3 regions of the Rossellomorea sp. H136 genome follow, and region 1 is predicted to be linked to each of the others. Evidence: riboswitches for the same ligand, from Rfam matches in the RefSeq annotation. Region 1 holds a riboswitch; each other region holds the start of a gene.
The links. Region 1 has a riboswitch for S-adenosylmethionine ahead of ACYH0O_RS11705 (Fur-regulated basic protein FbpA). Riboswitches for the same ligand answer to the same signal wherever they lie in the genome.
Positions count from the first base shown of each region.

Region 2: another riboswitch for S-adenosylmethionine. It lies ahead of ACYH0O_RS20975 (methionine ABC transporter ATP-binding protein); the one in region 1 lies ahead of ACYH0O_RS11705 (Fur-regulated basic protein FbpA).
Region 3: another riboswitch for S-adenosylmethionine. It lies ahead of ACYH0O_RS13515 (YezD family protein); the one in region 1 lies ahead of ACYH0O_RS11705 (Fur-regulated basic protein FbpA).

Region 1 is NZ_CM166371.1:2,341,241-2,345,617, reverse strand. Features, by position in the region: gene ACYH0O_RS11715 (NAD-dependent epimerase/dehydratase family protein) at 1-456, shown strand, start outside; gene ACYH0O_RS11710 (protoporphyrinogen oxidase) at 559-1,956, opposite strand; SAM riboswitch class I at 2,193-2,300, shown strand; gene ACYH0O_RS11705 (Fur-regulated basic protein FbpA) at 2,409-2,624, shown strand; gene spoIIP (stage II sporulation protein P) at 2,785-3,951, opposite strand; gene ACYH0O_RS11695 (DUF2975 domain-containing protein) at 4,048-4,377, opposite strand, start outside.
Region 2 is NZ_CM166371.1:4,121,413-4,125,789, reverse strand. Features, by position in the region: gene ACYH0O_RS20995 (YusG family protein) at 1-131, shown strand, start outside; gene ACYH0O_RS20990 (toprim domain-containing protein) at 313-672, shown strand; gene ACYH0O_RS20985 (thioredoxin family protein) at 678-992, shown strand; gene ACYH0O_RS20980 (SCP2 sterol-binding domain-containing protein) at 1,266-1,616, shown strand; SAM riboswitch class I at 1,720-1,826, shown strand; gene ACYH0O_RS20975 (methionine ABC transporter ATP-binding protein) at 1,977-2,999, shown strand; gene ACYH0O_RS20970 (methionine ABC transporter permease) at 2,996-3,664, shown strand; gene ACYH0O_RS20965 (MetQ/NlpA family ABC transporter substrate-binding protein) at 3,680-4,377, shown strand, end outside.
Region 3 is NZ_CM166371.1:2,682,322-2,686,698, forward strand. Features, by position in the region: gene sat (sulfate adenylyltransferase) at 1-642, opposite strand, end outside; gene ACYH0O_RS13505 (inorganic phosphate transporter) at 684-1,745, opposite strand; gene ACYH0O_RS13510 (phosphoadenylyl-sulfate reductase) at 1,764-2,462, opposite strand; gene ACYH0O_RS13515 (YezD family protein) at 2,562-2,717, opposite strand; SAM riboswitch class I at 2,802-2,907, opposite strand; gene ACYH0O_RS13520 (MaoC/PaaZ C-terminal domain-containing protein) at 3,073-3,474, opposite strand; gene ACYH0O_RS13525 (MaoC family dehydratase N-terminal domain-containing protein) at 3,471-3,920, opposite strand; gene fabG (3-oxoacyl-ACP reductase FabG) at 3,942-4,377, opposite strand, start outside.

The sequences.
Region 1 (4,377 bases):
GATCTTCCGTACACTATTTTGCGCTACGCCAATGTGTACGGACCGAGGCAAAGATGCGATGGTGAAGGCGGAGTTATAAGCATTTTTATTGAGCAACTATTAAACAATGAAACACCAATCATTTTTGGGGATGGAAGCCAGACTCGGGACTTTGTTTACGTAGAGGACGTAGCCCGGGCAAACCTTCTTGCCATCACAAACGCTGACGACCAAGTCATCAATATCGGCACCAACACGCAAACAACAGTCAACCTACTCTACACCTTACTTTCAAACCAACTCCACTCTTCGCAACAGCCAAACTACGAAGCGAAACGGGAAGGAGACATTTTACACAGTTACCTCTCAAATTCGAAAGCTCTACACCATCTAAATTGGGAACCTCAATATGATCTGAACTCAGGTTTAGAGAATACCATTGAATATTTCAAAAAGAAAATGGAGAATGACGAATGATTTAATAACTCGTGCAAACACAAAGGAAAAGAGCTTGGAAAATTCCAAACTCTTTTTCTTTATTCTTTATCTCTCCTTTTCTAAAAAATGAAGTAAAAGTAATCAAACTTTCTCCTTTAAATCATCTATAATCCATTCTGCGGTCTTCTTCCCGTTTTGAATACACGCGCCAATGCCCACTCCAAAGTATGAAGCACCTGCCAGCTTCACACGTGGAAGTTCGGTTGCAAGATTTTTATTTAACCATTGCACGGACTGACTGTGCTCAAGATGATAGTTTGGCATTAGGTCTTTCCAGTTCGTTACTTCCACAGAAACCGGATCTCCGTCTATGCCGACACTTTTTCTGATATCTTCAAGTGCTGTCCTCACAAGTTCTGCCTCGCTATACTCTTTCAACTCATTGTAATGAGGGTTTGTACTTTTATAAAAAAGTCTCAATAAAAGGTTTTGATTATTGGACGTATGCTTCCACTTCCGACTCGTCCACGTGCATGCATCACATTTCACATCTCTGCCATTTGATACGATAAAGCCTGTACCATCTGCAGGAAGTTCCTCATCTGGAATGTTAAATCCAAGGTAAATCGAAATAAGTGATGAGTTTTTCAATTTGTTAAAATCAGGTTCAAGTTTTTCATGAGTCAGAATCTTCTGGGTTACGTCATGAGGTGTTGCAAATACCACATAATCCGCTTGAATTCTACCACGGCCATTAAGAGTCAGCTCATATTTATCTCCATTCTTGTGTAGCTTAGTTGTTTCTACCCCCTTTAAAATTGTCCCACTGAAACATTTTTCTTCTAAACGTTCAATGAGGGTTGATAAACCATTTTTAAACGAGATGAATTTTTTATTGGATGCCCCCTGGAATTTTTGCTTATTTGCAGATAAACCTTTAATGATACTGCCGTAATCATTTTTATATTCAAGTAAGTATGGGAGTGTCGAAGCCATTGTGAGCTTATGCAAATTTCCAGAGTATACCCCTGATAGTACTGGAGCTACCTGCTTCTCAACAAGTTCCTTACCCAGGAATGCTTCTAGAAATTCACCGATGGAACTTTCTTTTGTAAATCGCGTGTTTTCCGTTTCAAAGTCTTTAAGAGCGTCAATCTTCCCTTCCTCTGACACCAGAGTGCTATTTTTAAGAGACTCAACGGACATGGGAATTCCGAAAATCGTGTCTTGGGGAATCTTGTGTAATTCGCCATTTGTGTATATGTATGATGTGCCTGTTTCATTATAGACGAGTTCCTCTTGAAGTTGAAGTTCCTCAACTAAAGACAGAACCCCTTCATTTCGAACTACGATGGAATCTGCTCCTGCTTCCATAATGAATTCGCCTTCTCTTATGGTTCTAATTTTGCCGCCGAGCTGCCGATCTCGCTCGATTAGGATTAACTCGATATCTATTTCTCGTTCCATGGACATTTTTTGAAGATGGTACAGAGCTGTTAATCCCGTAATTCCTCCACCTACGACAACCACTGTCTTCATACGTTTCACTCCAATAATTGCGTTTATGTATACAGATTATCATGTTTTTTGTTGATAAGAAAAAGATTCTGTGTCTGAAATGGTAAAAAATATAGGAATGAAGGTTAGTTCCACATTTATATTCCAGGTTTCAATCCCCCCTTCTATCCTATAATCTTTATCGAACACTTAATTCCCAGTTGACAACTATGAATACTTATATATATAATATAAGAAATCCATGACAACTATATAACCACTTATCCAGAGAGGTATAGGGACTGGCCCGATGATGCCTCAGCAACAGATTCTACATCATAGAACACTGTGCTAATTCCACAAGCATTTCGCTTGGAAGATGAGTTGAAGTTTGATACATAAAGCCTTCTTCTTATCTACTACTAGGAAGAGGGCTCTTTTTAATAAATGAGCCACTTCCTTTATTCGTATACTAATAAGAGGAGTGATCAAAAATGGGGGAAATCCTTCAGGAAGCAATTCATAATCGAAGAAATGAGTTAATAAACAAGTTAATTGTCCACAACATTTTCAAAAAAGGAGACAAACAATTATTCGAATTGACGCTGCAAGAACTTGAGGACGAATACAAATATCTTCAAAAGGAATGCCATCCACATAGCGATGTTGGGTCCATTCATTGGAGAAATTGTGGGAAATTAAGCAGTTAAAAAAGCAGCGATCCAAGGAAGTGGATTGCTGCTTCCTTATTTTATTTGGGGTTTCGTTGGAGGAAGAAAACTAGTTCATATTGTGGCCGTTACGGGAACCTCTCTCCTCGGGAACAAAAAAAAGACGTCCACCACACGGCATACGTCTTATCTCTGTCACTTATTGTGCATTCACCTCTACAGCATCCTTCTGGTGATACTCTGCAAAGATCTCTGCAAAAGCTTCTGTAGAGTTATACAATTCCACTAAATTGTTTTCCACTCCACCAAACTCAAGCAACATGGCTCTCTCGGTTAGGTCCTGATTGTAGACCCCGTTACCTTCAGCTTTTGTTTTGATGAAGACTCCCCGGCTGATGCCAGGATATTTTCCTTCCAGTTTAGCATTCAAATCCTTTGCGATCTTAAGGTTCTTTTCAAAGTTTTTGTTTTCTTTCCCTACGATAAAAAACAAGCGTGCGTAGTTTTTACCGTTAATGGTTTTGGTAGTGATGTTTCGTGGCTGTGAATCCCGATGGATATCAATCAGGTATGTTAAGTCATCGTTTTGGGCGATGGCTTCTTGTACTAGCCCCCTTGATAACTGATAGGATTCAAAATATGTCCATGACTTGTCTTTGAGTGCTTTGTTTACATCTGTCTTATCCTGAACCGCTCCAATACCCCGTGCTTCAAGCTCTTGTTTTAATTTGGATCCGACAGCAATGACGTTCACCTTTTCGTTAGTACTCGCTGGATCTTTCGAATCGTTATTCTTAATCAGCGGGCTAAACGCTTCCCAACTGTGTGAATGATAGATGTAGACAGATTTTTCATCAATCTCTTGAACTCCGTCTCCCGAGTTATTGTTTGCCTGATCGATTTGACTCTGATCGATTTCCTGATCTTTCAACTGATCTTCTGTAGGAGCCGGTGATTCATTTGGGAGGTTCGTAATGTCTGTCCCTTTCCCCGCAACGGCTATGTGAGTATGATAATTTTCGATTCCTGGGATTTCCCGTCCAAATAAACTTCGTGGATCAAGAAGTGAAACATTCGTGACGCTTTCCAACCAATCAAAATCACTGTTTAATTCCGCCTCGTTTGTAACTCGCAATCCTGTCATTTCCTGTGACAACAACATAAGAAACGTTTCCTTCGGTACTAGTTCCGACATCGATGAATACAGTAAACTATCCACCCTCAATTTAATGGCTGTTGACGAGATCAACCATACGGTCAAGTACATGAAGATAATACCGATCAATACTACCCGAATGATGGCCTTCATAGAGACGAATACTAGTGGGACTAAGCTATTGTTGTTTCGAGACTTATACGACATCATCAGTACCCCTATATAAAGTATTTAATAGTTAACTTTATGCAGGGGGTTGATAGAGTAGAAGGTTTTTTCCGGGATTCGGTCGGATTTCCTAGTTCCTCATACCGTGAAGTCATTTTCAGATTTTAGTTTAAGTGCATTTCGTAGTAATTCTTGAAGGACTGCTGCGAAAATCGAAATGGTGACAGACGCAAAGCTGATTATGATCCCAACCATAGCAATACCCGGATGAAGAGCATTTTGGATTAGTAGAAACACCATACCTGCCACATAAATGGCAGTAATCAGTAAGGCATACAGTTTTATTCGGTGAAGAGCCACTATTGCTTTCGCTGAAAAAGCGTTCTCTTCAATAAACTTTAAAAGCTTAAAAGCTTGATACAGCGCTAAATTAAATGGAACCACAGTTAAGTATAACCCTATTAGAAT
Region 2 (4,377 bases), 1.8 Mb from region 1:
CTTGGCCTCTTGACAAAATAACGATGGAGCCGAACTTTGAAGCAAAAGAAAATAAAATTTATCAAAGCTACACATCCACAGAGGGCGATCAAGCAAGATACACCGATTGTGATGAGGGTGGCTGGTGTTAGAGAGGCTCGTGGTGCCAGATCAATTTACGAATCTGGCACCATTTGTATAAATAGATAGTTTAGGCAAACCACTTGCGCTTTTTTTTAGAAACATGAGAAAATATAAGTAGAAAGTGGACATCATCTCTTGTTATTTGAATATACTATCGTAATCTTATTTATGAAAGATAAGGTGATGATCATGATGGAACTTGACGAAAAAGTAATCATTGTCGAAGGAACAACTGACAAACGTAAAGTAAGAGATATCATTAAAGAACCGATTGAAATTATTTGCACAAACGGGACCATTAGCATTACGAAAATGGACGAACTCATTGATGCTTTATTGGAAAGGGATGTCTATATATTAGTAGATGCTGATGATGCAGGTGAAAAACTACGCAAGCAATTTAAACGTGAGTTTCCGGAAGCTGAACATTTGTATATTGATCGCATGTACAAGGAAGTGGCCGCAGCCCCGGAATATCACCTCGCGTCAGTGCTTATTGGAGCCAATATAGACGTTCATAAAGAATTTCTAGGAAAAAGGATGATCTAGTTTTGATTGAGGTAAGTAGTACCGAAACTTTAAAACAAACGATTGAAGACCATGCGTTCAACGCTGTTTATCTTTATACACCTATGTGTGGTACCTGTCAGGTTGCAAGCAAGATGATTGACGTAGTGGAGAAGCTTCCACAATCCTTTCATTTTTCAAAGGCCAACTTGAATTACTTGCCCCAATTTGCAGAAGAGCAATCCATCGAAAGTGTACCCTGCTTGCTTATATTTAAAGGTGGCGTCGAACAGGAAAGGATTTATGCCTTTCAATCCGTGCCATTTTTATATGAAACGCTAAACAAGACTGCGGATAGTTAGAGGGATAAGAGACCTTTTTGGATAAGGTCTTTTTTATTTGTCTGATATTACATCTCTTGAACCCCCTTTATTGAACGATTTTCTTTCTACATACGAAGACATATTTCTCGGGAAATGTTGCGAATGCCATCATTTTTTGACTAGACATCATCCAAATTCTAACTGTTCGACAAAATAGATGGATCTCTTCAAAACATGTCGAGAAAGAATAAGAGGGAAAAATTCCTAAAAGTGGAATTGTTATTATATCGAAGTTTCACTGGGAGGGTATTCATGCGAATATATTTAGAGGAATTAGTAGATCGATGTCATTCAAGGTATCACTTACGACTCTTATTTCCAGATAGCCCGTTTATTCTTCAGTTTGATTGTGAAAAAGAATTGTGCGGTATTTCGATTTCGAGCAAGGGGTGCACAGTGTTGGATGATTTGAATAGGGATGCGCATTTCGTCATTGAAGGAATGGATGAAAGTGTGGTTTCATTACTAACTGGGGAAGAACGGTTGTCTCAACTGATTGAGGACGGATCCCTGAAAGTAAGGGGAGGGTATCGTCCACTATTATTTGTGGAGTCGGTTCTTTGGCTAACGAGATCCAGAGAAAAAGAGCCTGTTGAAGTTTAAACAGAAAAAATAATTGACACACTCTATTTCCGGTGATAAAATCTCTCTTGTAGCAAATTTTCTGAGTCTTTAACTATTCCAAATAATTTAATAATATACTTTACTCTTATTAAGAGAGGTGGAGGGACGTGCCCTATGAAGCCCGGCAACCGTCAATGAAAATTGAAATGGTGCCAATTCACTCAAAGCAATTGCTTTGAAAGATGAGAGAAAGGATAGTCCTATATGATTATGCCTTTCTGCTTATCGCAGGAAGGCATTTTTTATTACTTAAGAAAAAGAAGCTGGAAACATTAGGTAAGTACAACAGTAATTCTGATTAAACAGGTCGTTTTACTCCGAAAGAAGGTGGAATACAACATGATTACCATTTCAGATGTGAAGAAAATATATCAATCCAAATCGGGTCCGATCTCAGCCGTTGATGGGGTCAATATTGATATTGCCCAAGGAGAAATTTTTGGAGTGATTGGCTATAGTGGGGCAGGTAAGAGTACGCTGATCCGGATGCTTAATGGTCTTGAAGTTCCTTCAGATGGAATAGTTGACGTGAATGGTCAAATCGTTTCCCAAGTAAAGGGGAAAAAGCTGAGGGAAGCAAGACAGTCAATAGGCATGATTTTTCAACACTTTAATCTCCTCTGGTCCCGTACTGTATTAGAAAATATCCAGTTCCCATTAGAAATTGCTGGAGTATCAAAGAAAGAGAGAGTCCAAAGAGCTAATGAATTATTAAAGCTTGTAGGCTTGGAAGGCAGAGGAGATGCCTATCCGTCTCAACTGAGCGGCGGACAGAAACAGCGAGTGGGGATTGCAAGATCCCTTGCAAACAATCCCGATGTCCTTCTATGTGATGAAGCTACTTCCGCTTTAGATCCACAAACAACCGATTCCATCCTTGATTTACTGGTGGATATTAATAAACGCTTAGGGCTGACGATTGTCCTGATCACTCATGAAATGCACGTGATCCAGAAGATCTGTCACCGGGTTGCAGTCATGGAACAGGGAAAAGTCGTGGAACTAGGGGATGTATTGGAAGTGTTCCGAAATCCACAAGAGCAAGTGACAAAGCGTTTCGTAAGAGAAGTCTCGGAAGTAAAGGAAACGGGTGAAACCATTGATCACCTATTGGCGCAATATCCTAATGGAAAAGTGTTGAAATTTACTTTTGTAGGTGAATCAACTGAGCAGCCGCTCATCACCGCGCTGATAAGAAAGTTTGACTTAGACGTAAACATCCTGCAAGGACAAATCTCCCAAACTCAAAAAGGTGCCTATGGAACGTTATTTGTTCACCTTGATGGGGATGAACAAACCATCAAAGATGCATTAGCATTTGCTCAAACACAACTGGTTCAAGTGGAGGTGTTGAGAGGATGATTGAAAATTTATTTCCAAATGTAGATTGGGAGAAGATGTGGGAAGCAACCCTCGAAACCCTGTATATGACCGGTATGTCTGTATTGATTACCTTTGTACTCGGAATGATCCTTGGGATATTGCTCTTCCTTACTTCTAAGGAAAATCTATGGGATAACAAACTGACATATACGATTACAAGTGCAGTCGTAAATGTGTTCAGATCGATTCCATTCATTATATTGATTGTATTGTTAATTCCGTTCACCAAGTTTTTATTAGACACGATCCGTGGGGCGAATGCAGCTCTGCCCGCACTAATTATCGGAGCCGCTCCGTTTTACGCTCGCATGGTAGAGATAGCTTTAAGAGAAGTAAACAAAGGTGTCATCGAAGCCGCGAAAGCGATGGGGGCGAAGACAAGCACAATTATATGGAAAGTACTGATACCAGAATCTATGCCGGCTTTGATTTCAGGGATTACGGTGACAGCCATCGCCCTTGTTGGGTACACAGCAATGGCCGGGGTCATCGGTGCAGGCGGACTTGGTAACTTAGCTTATTTGGACGGCTTTCAACGAAGCAGGGAAGATGTGACGATGGCCGCAACCATTATGATTTTACTCATTGTGTTTGCGATTCAGATACTGGGTGATTTCTTTACAAATAAATTAGATAAACGATAAAAGGAGAGAAATAAAATGAAAAAATGGGTAGCAGGAGTAATAGCAGCAACAAGTATTTTTGGATTAGCCGCATGTGGGAGTGATTCAGGTTCGGGAAATGACGAAAAGGAATTGGTAGTAGGTGCTTCTAATATTCCACACGCTGAAATCCTTGAACAAGTGAAGCCGGTCTTAGAAGAAAAAGGGATCGACTTACAAATAGAAACGTATCAAGACTATATCCTTCCCAATAAAGATCTGGATAATGGAGATATAGATGCAAACTATTTCCAAACCACACCTTATATGGACTTACAAATGAAGGAAAATGAATATGATTTTGTCAATGCAGGTGGAATTCATATTGAGCCGATTGGTGTTTATTCTAAAAAGTACAAATCTCTCGAGGAGCTTCCTGAAGGTGCTACGATTTTAATGAGTAACTCTGTATCGGATCATGGACGTATCCTTACATTATTAGAGAAAAAAGGTCTCATTACGTTAAAGGATGGGGTGGAAAATACGCAAGCCCAACTTGAAGATATCAAAGAAAACCCTAGAAACCTCCAATTCGATTATGAGTACGAGGCAGCTCTTCTTCCACAAATGTATGAAAACGAAGAAGGGGACGCGGTTGTCATAAATTCTAACTATGCCATTGATGCAGGGTTGAAACCTCTTGAAGATTCAATTGCCATTGAAGATAGTAACTCTCCTTATGTAAATGTGATTGC
Region 3 (4,377 bases), 340 kb from region 1:
TACCAACGGATTTAAGAAGAGTGCATCAACGGTCTCCAATGCCGTTTTCTGAATATACTCATGGGCCCTGTGAACAGGATTTCTCGTTTGAAATCCGACAATCGTTTTCCATCCCTTTTCCTTAAAAAACTTTCTTGTTTCATTTGGGTCAAATGTATACTCGGTGAAAGGTTTGGAAAGACGTTTAATAAGACTGATTTTCCCACCTACGTACACATCTCCCCGTTGGAATAATTTCTTGACACCTGGATGATCAGCGTCGGTGGTTCCGTATACGAGAAGGGCTTCTTTCTGTTTATCTGGTTCATAAATATCCTCCACCTCAATGAGTCCATAGGTTTCTCCCTTATAAACAAGGCGACTCTTTAAGCCTTTCTTTACGTCTCTTGCTTTTTCTTTTCCAATGGGGAGGGTAATCGGAATACTCCACACATTGCCATTTCGCAATCGTAATGTTTCCACCACATGTTGATAATCAACTTCGGTCAAGAATCCATTTATAGGGCTGTAAGCACCTATTCCAATGAGTTCCAAATCACTTAATGCGGTTTCGTCTAAAGTGATCTCATTGAGAATATCCTCATAGGGTTCTTCTGGTAAATATGATTGAACAAGCTTTCCTCCGTGGGGCTGTAAACTCATCATTTATCCTCCTTAACATATTGTTTTAATCGGAATTAAGATTAAATTCCGCCTCCGTCTTCGTGAACGGATCGCCTTTCTTCATTGATCACACGCATAAGGGATAATGCTCCCACAGTAGCGATAATGACGCATATTGGAACCACGATCGAATACAGATCGCTATCAATCACGAGCTTTACTAAAAAATATGAAATACTGAGTGAAATAAGGGGAGAGACCACCCATATTTTGACGATTTTTTTGACAATTTTCTTTTGCAGCATATGTTTGCCGTTCTTCGCCATCCCGAGGCCTATGATAGAGGACGAAGTAACCTGAGTCAGCGGGATCGGTAATCCATACAGTGAGCTCACAATCACCAGGATCGCTCCCGTAAAGGATATGAGAATTCCTTCGGCTTTTGAATATTGTGTAATTTTTTTCCCGTTTGTTTCCACTACTTTTTTCCCCAGTAAGACAGCTCCGAGGGCAACGAACAATCCACCCAGCCAAATCCCACGGGAGGGAGACAGTAAACCCGCACCCACTAATGGACCGACGGCGTTGGCTACATTATTCATCCCTGCCGAAAAGGCTTCAAAGAACCCGGCGATAATCAAAAGGTACGCAAGCCATTTTTTTTCAAAATGGAAACCGCGCTTTTCAAGCTTTACTAAACCTATACCGAATACCCACGTAACTCCGAAGGCAATGACCGGGACAATCACCCAGAATGACATGATCGTTAAGAGTGACTTCACATAAAGAACTTGATATGCGACTCCGACTCCTACAACCGCTCCGACCGTTACTTCACTTGTAGACAGCGGGATCCCGATCACATTCGCCAGAAACAAGGAAATGGTGGCGGATAACAATATGATGACCACGATTTTGATGGAGAGTACATGCTGAGGGATAATCCCTGAACTTATGGTTTTAACTACTTCTCCTCCACCTAATACCGCCCCGCTCAGGACACCGGCTGCGCAGATCCATAATGCAACCCTGATGTTCTTTATGGCTCCTGCACCATACGCAACACCCATCGATGCTGCCGCTCCACTGGCACCAATGTTCATAGCGAAAAACAAACTTATGATCAGGGCGATTACTTCAATCAAAGAATGTCACCCCTTTTAATGAAGACCGCATTCGGTTTTCCCTTTTCCTTTCCATCTTCCTGAGCGGAGATCATTGATGTCTATGGCTGGAGTTGTACAATGGAAGCATCCGATACTTGGATACCCCTGATCATGAAGAGGATTATAGGATAGGTTATGTTTATGGACATACCTCCAAATCTCCTTCCAAGTCCAGTGAATCAAAGGACAAATCTTAACCGATTGAAACTTGTCATCCTTATTGATGAATTCAACCTGACTCCTTGTCGGTGATTGCTCCCTTCTTAATCCTGAAATCCAGGCATTTCCTTTGGATAAGGTTTCTTTTAAAGGGTCGAGCTTTCGAATTTGACAGCATTGGTTCGGATTTCTCTCCCACAACCTATCTCCATATGTTTCTGCTTGCTCTTGGAGCGTTAATTCAGGCTTTTTCATATAAATGGTGATACCAGGATACTTCTCCTTCACCTTTTCAATCGTTTCGTAGGTTTGCTTGAAATGAACACCTGTATCAAGAAATACTATGGTTGCTTCCGGTTGTACTTTGGTTAAGAGGTCGATTAATACGATCCCTTCTATCCCAAAACTACATGCATATACGACACTCTCACCATAATGATCATACGTCCACTCAAGTACGTTTACAGCTCCTTTATATACCGGATCAATTTCAAATTGGACAGATGGTTTTTTCCAAGTTTGATAGGTTAACATGATACACCCCTTTCCCGCTCATCCAAACAAAAAGAGGCGATAACAAGATATAGGGATTTCCCTTATCTGTGTTATGCGCCTCTAGTTTGTCTAGTCAGCTTATTTAATTCGCACTTTCTCGTTTTTCTCCAATTGAATGACTTTACCGTCCTGAACCACAATGGTAATTGATCCAAAACTCATCGTCTTCAACATCGAAGTGATCTTCTCGACTACTACATCATACTGTGCCTCTTGATTATTTTCTTTAGTCACTTGATTCCCCCAATTTTCATCTTATCCAGAAAATCATGAATGAAAAAACAACCTTCCATTTTGGAAGGTTGTTCAGGTAAGGATACCTTATCTTCCAAAATGACTTCACATTTTGCTGGAATTAGCACCTTACATAACGTAGGTTGCTGGGCTTCGCGGGGCCAGATCCCTCCACCACTCTGGATAAGAGTTATTAATTTTAATATTCTAAATAATACCACATTCTTCAGGGAAGTCAACCCGAGTTTTTCTATCGGATTTAAGTCTTTTGACTTATTTTTTCTTTCAGAACATTAATTCTCTTTATTTCTATTCGCTTTATGAAAGCTATAGGACACAATTTTCACATGAATGCTCAAAATAATTGAAACATCAATTTACCCTCGATCACTTTCTTCTGGTCCTGATTGACGGCAAAGACTTTAAAATGTAAGAGATCATCCTGTTTTTCTGATACTTCTGCAATCAATGTAATAACATCGTCCAAAAAAACCATCCCTTTAAAGCGGACGGTGTAATCTTTGATAAATCCTTCTTCATAATGATCACTAAAAAGCCTGGTGACATTGCCCATTGTCCACATACCATGAGCAATGATTCCTGGAAGACCCAGTTTATGGGCTTCCTCATCGATCGTATGAATGGGGTTATAATCCCCAGATGCTCCTGCATATTTGATTAAGTCGATTCTCGAGACTGGAGCTAATTCGACAATGGGAATCGTTTCACCTATATTAATGGATGATAGTATAGTCATTTTCCCAACCTCTCTCTGACCGTTTCAGTGATAATGACAATCGCCTCGGAGGTGAAAATCCTATTCCCTCCTGAGTCTTCACCGATATCTTCGATTACAAGAAAGCCAAGTGTTCCACCCGATCCTTTCCGCTCATAGTAATCTTTTATCTCCGTATAACACTGAATACGTTCCCCGACCTTCAGTGGTCTTTCATATTGAAAAGATTGTTCCCCATGAATTAACCCGACATTCGGTAAATGAAAACCTTCAATTGTTCCATAGTCGAACACTCGTGGAAAAGTAGGGGGGGCAATATTCCCCCTGTATCTGGACCTTTTTCCTACTTCTTCATCCACATAAATGGGATGTGGATCACCGATGGCTTCGGCAAACTTATGAACCGCTCCTTTTTCTACACAATTTTCTACGGAAGTCGAGCGTTTACCGATATAAGATTGAAACATATCCTTCACCTCTTTCTCCCATTAGGCTTTCGGCCCTCCAGCTACGTAGAGGATTTGTCCATTAACGAATGACGATCTTTCATCCGCAAAAAACGCCACTGCATTCGCTATATCTTCCGGTTGCCCGCTTCTTCCGACAGGAATTCCTTGAAGACTTGCTTCCACCAGTTCTTCAAAGGTAATTCCGATTCGCATAGCCGTTTCTCTAGTCATTTCCGTTTCGATGAATCCGGGGGCTACTGCATTTGTCGTAATACCAAGAGGACCTAGCTCTATAGCCAAAGTTTTCGTTAAGCCTTGAAGACCAGCTTTAGCCGTAGCGTAATTTGCCTGTCCCCGGTTACCGAGTGCCGAGGTAGAAGAGATATTAATCATCCGGCCATACCTGTTCTTCACCATATAACCTTGCGCTGCTTTCGCTACGTTAAATGATCCTTTCAAATGCACATCCATGACC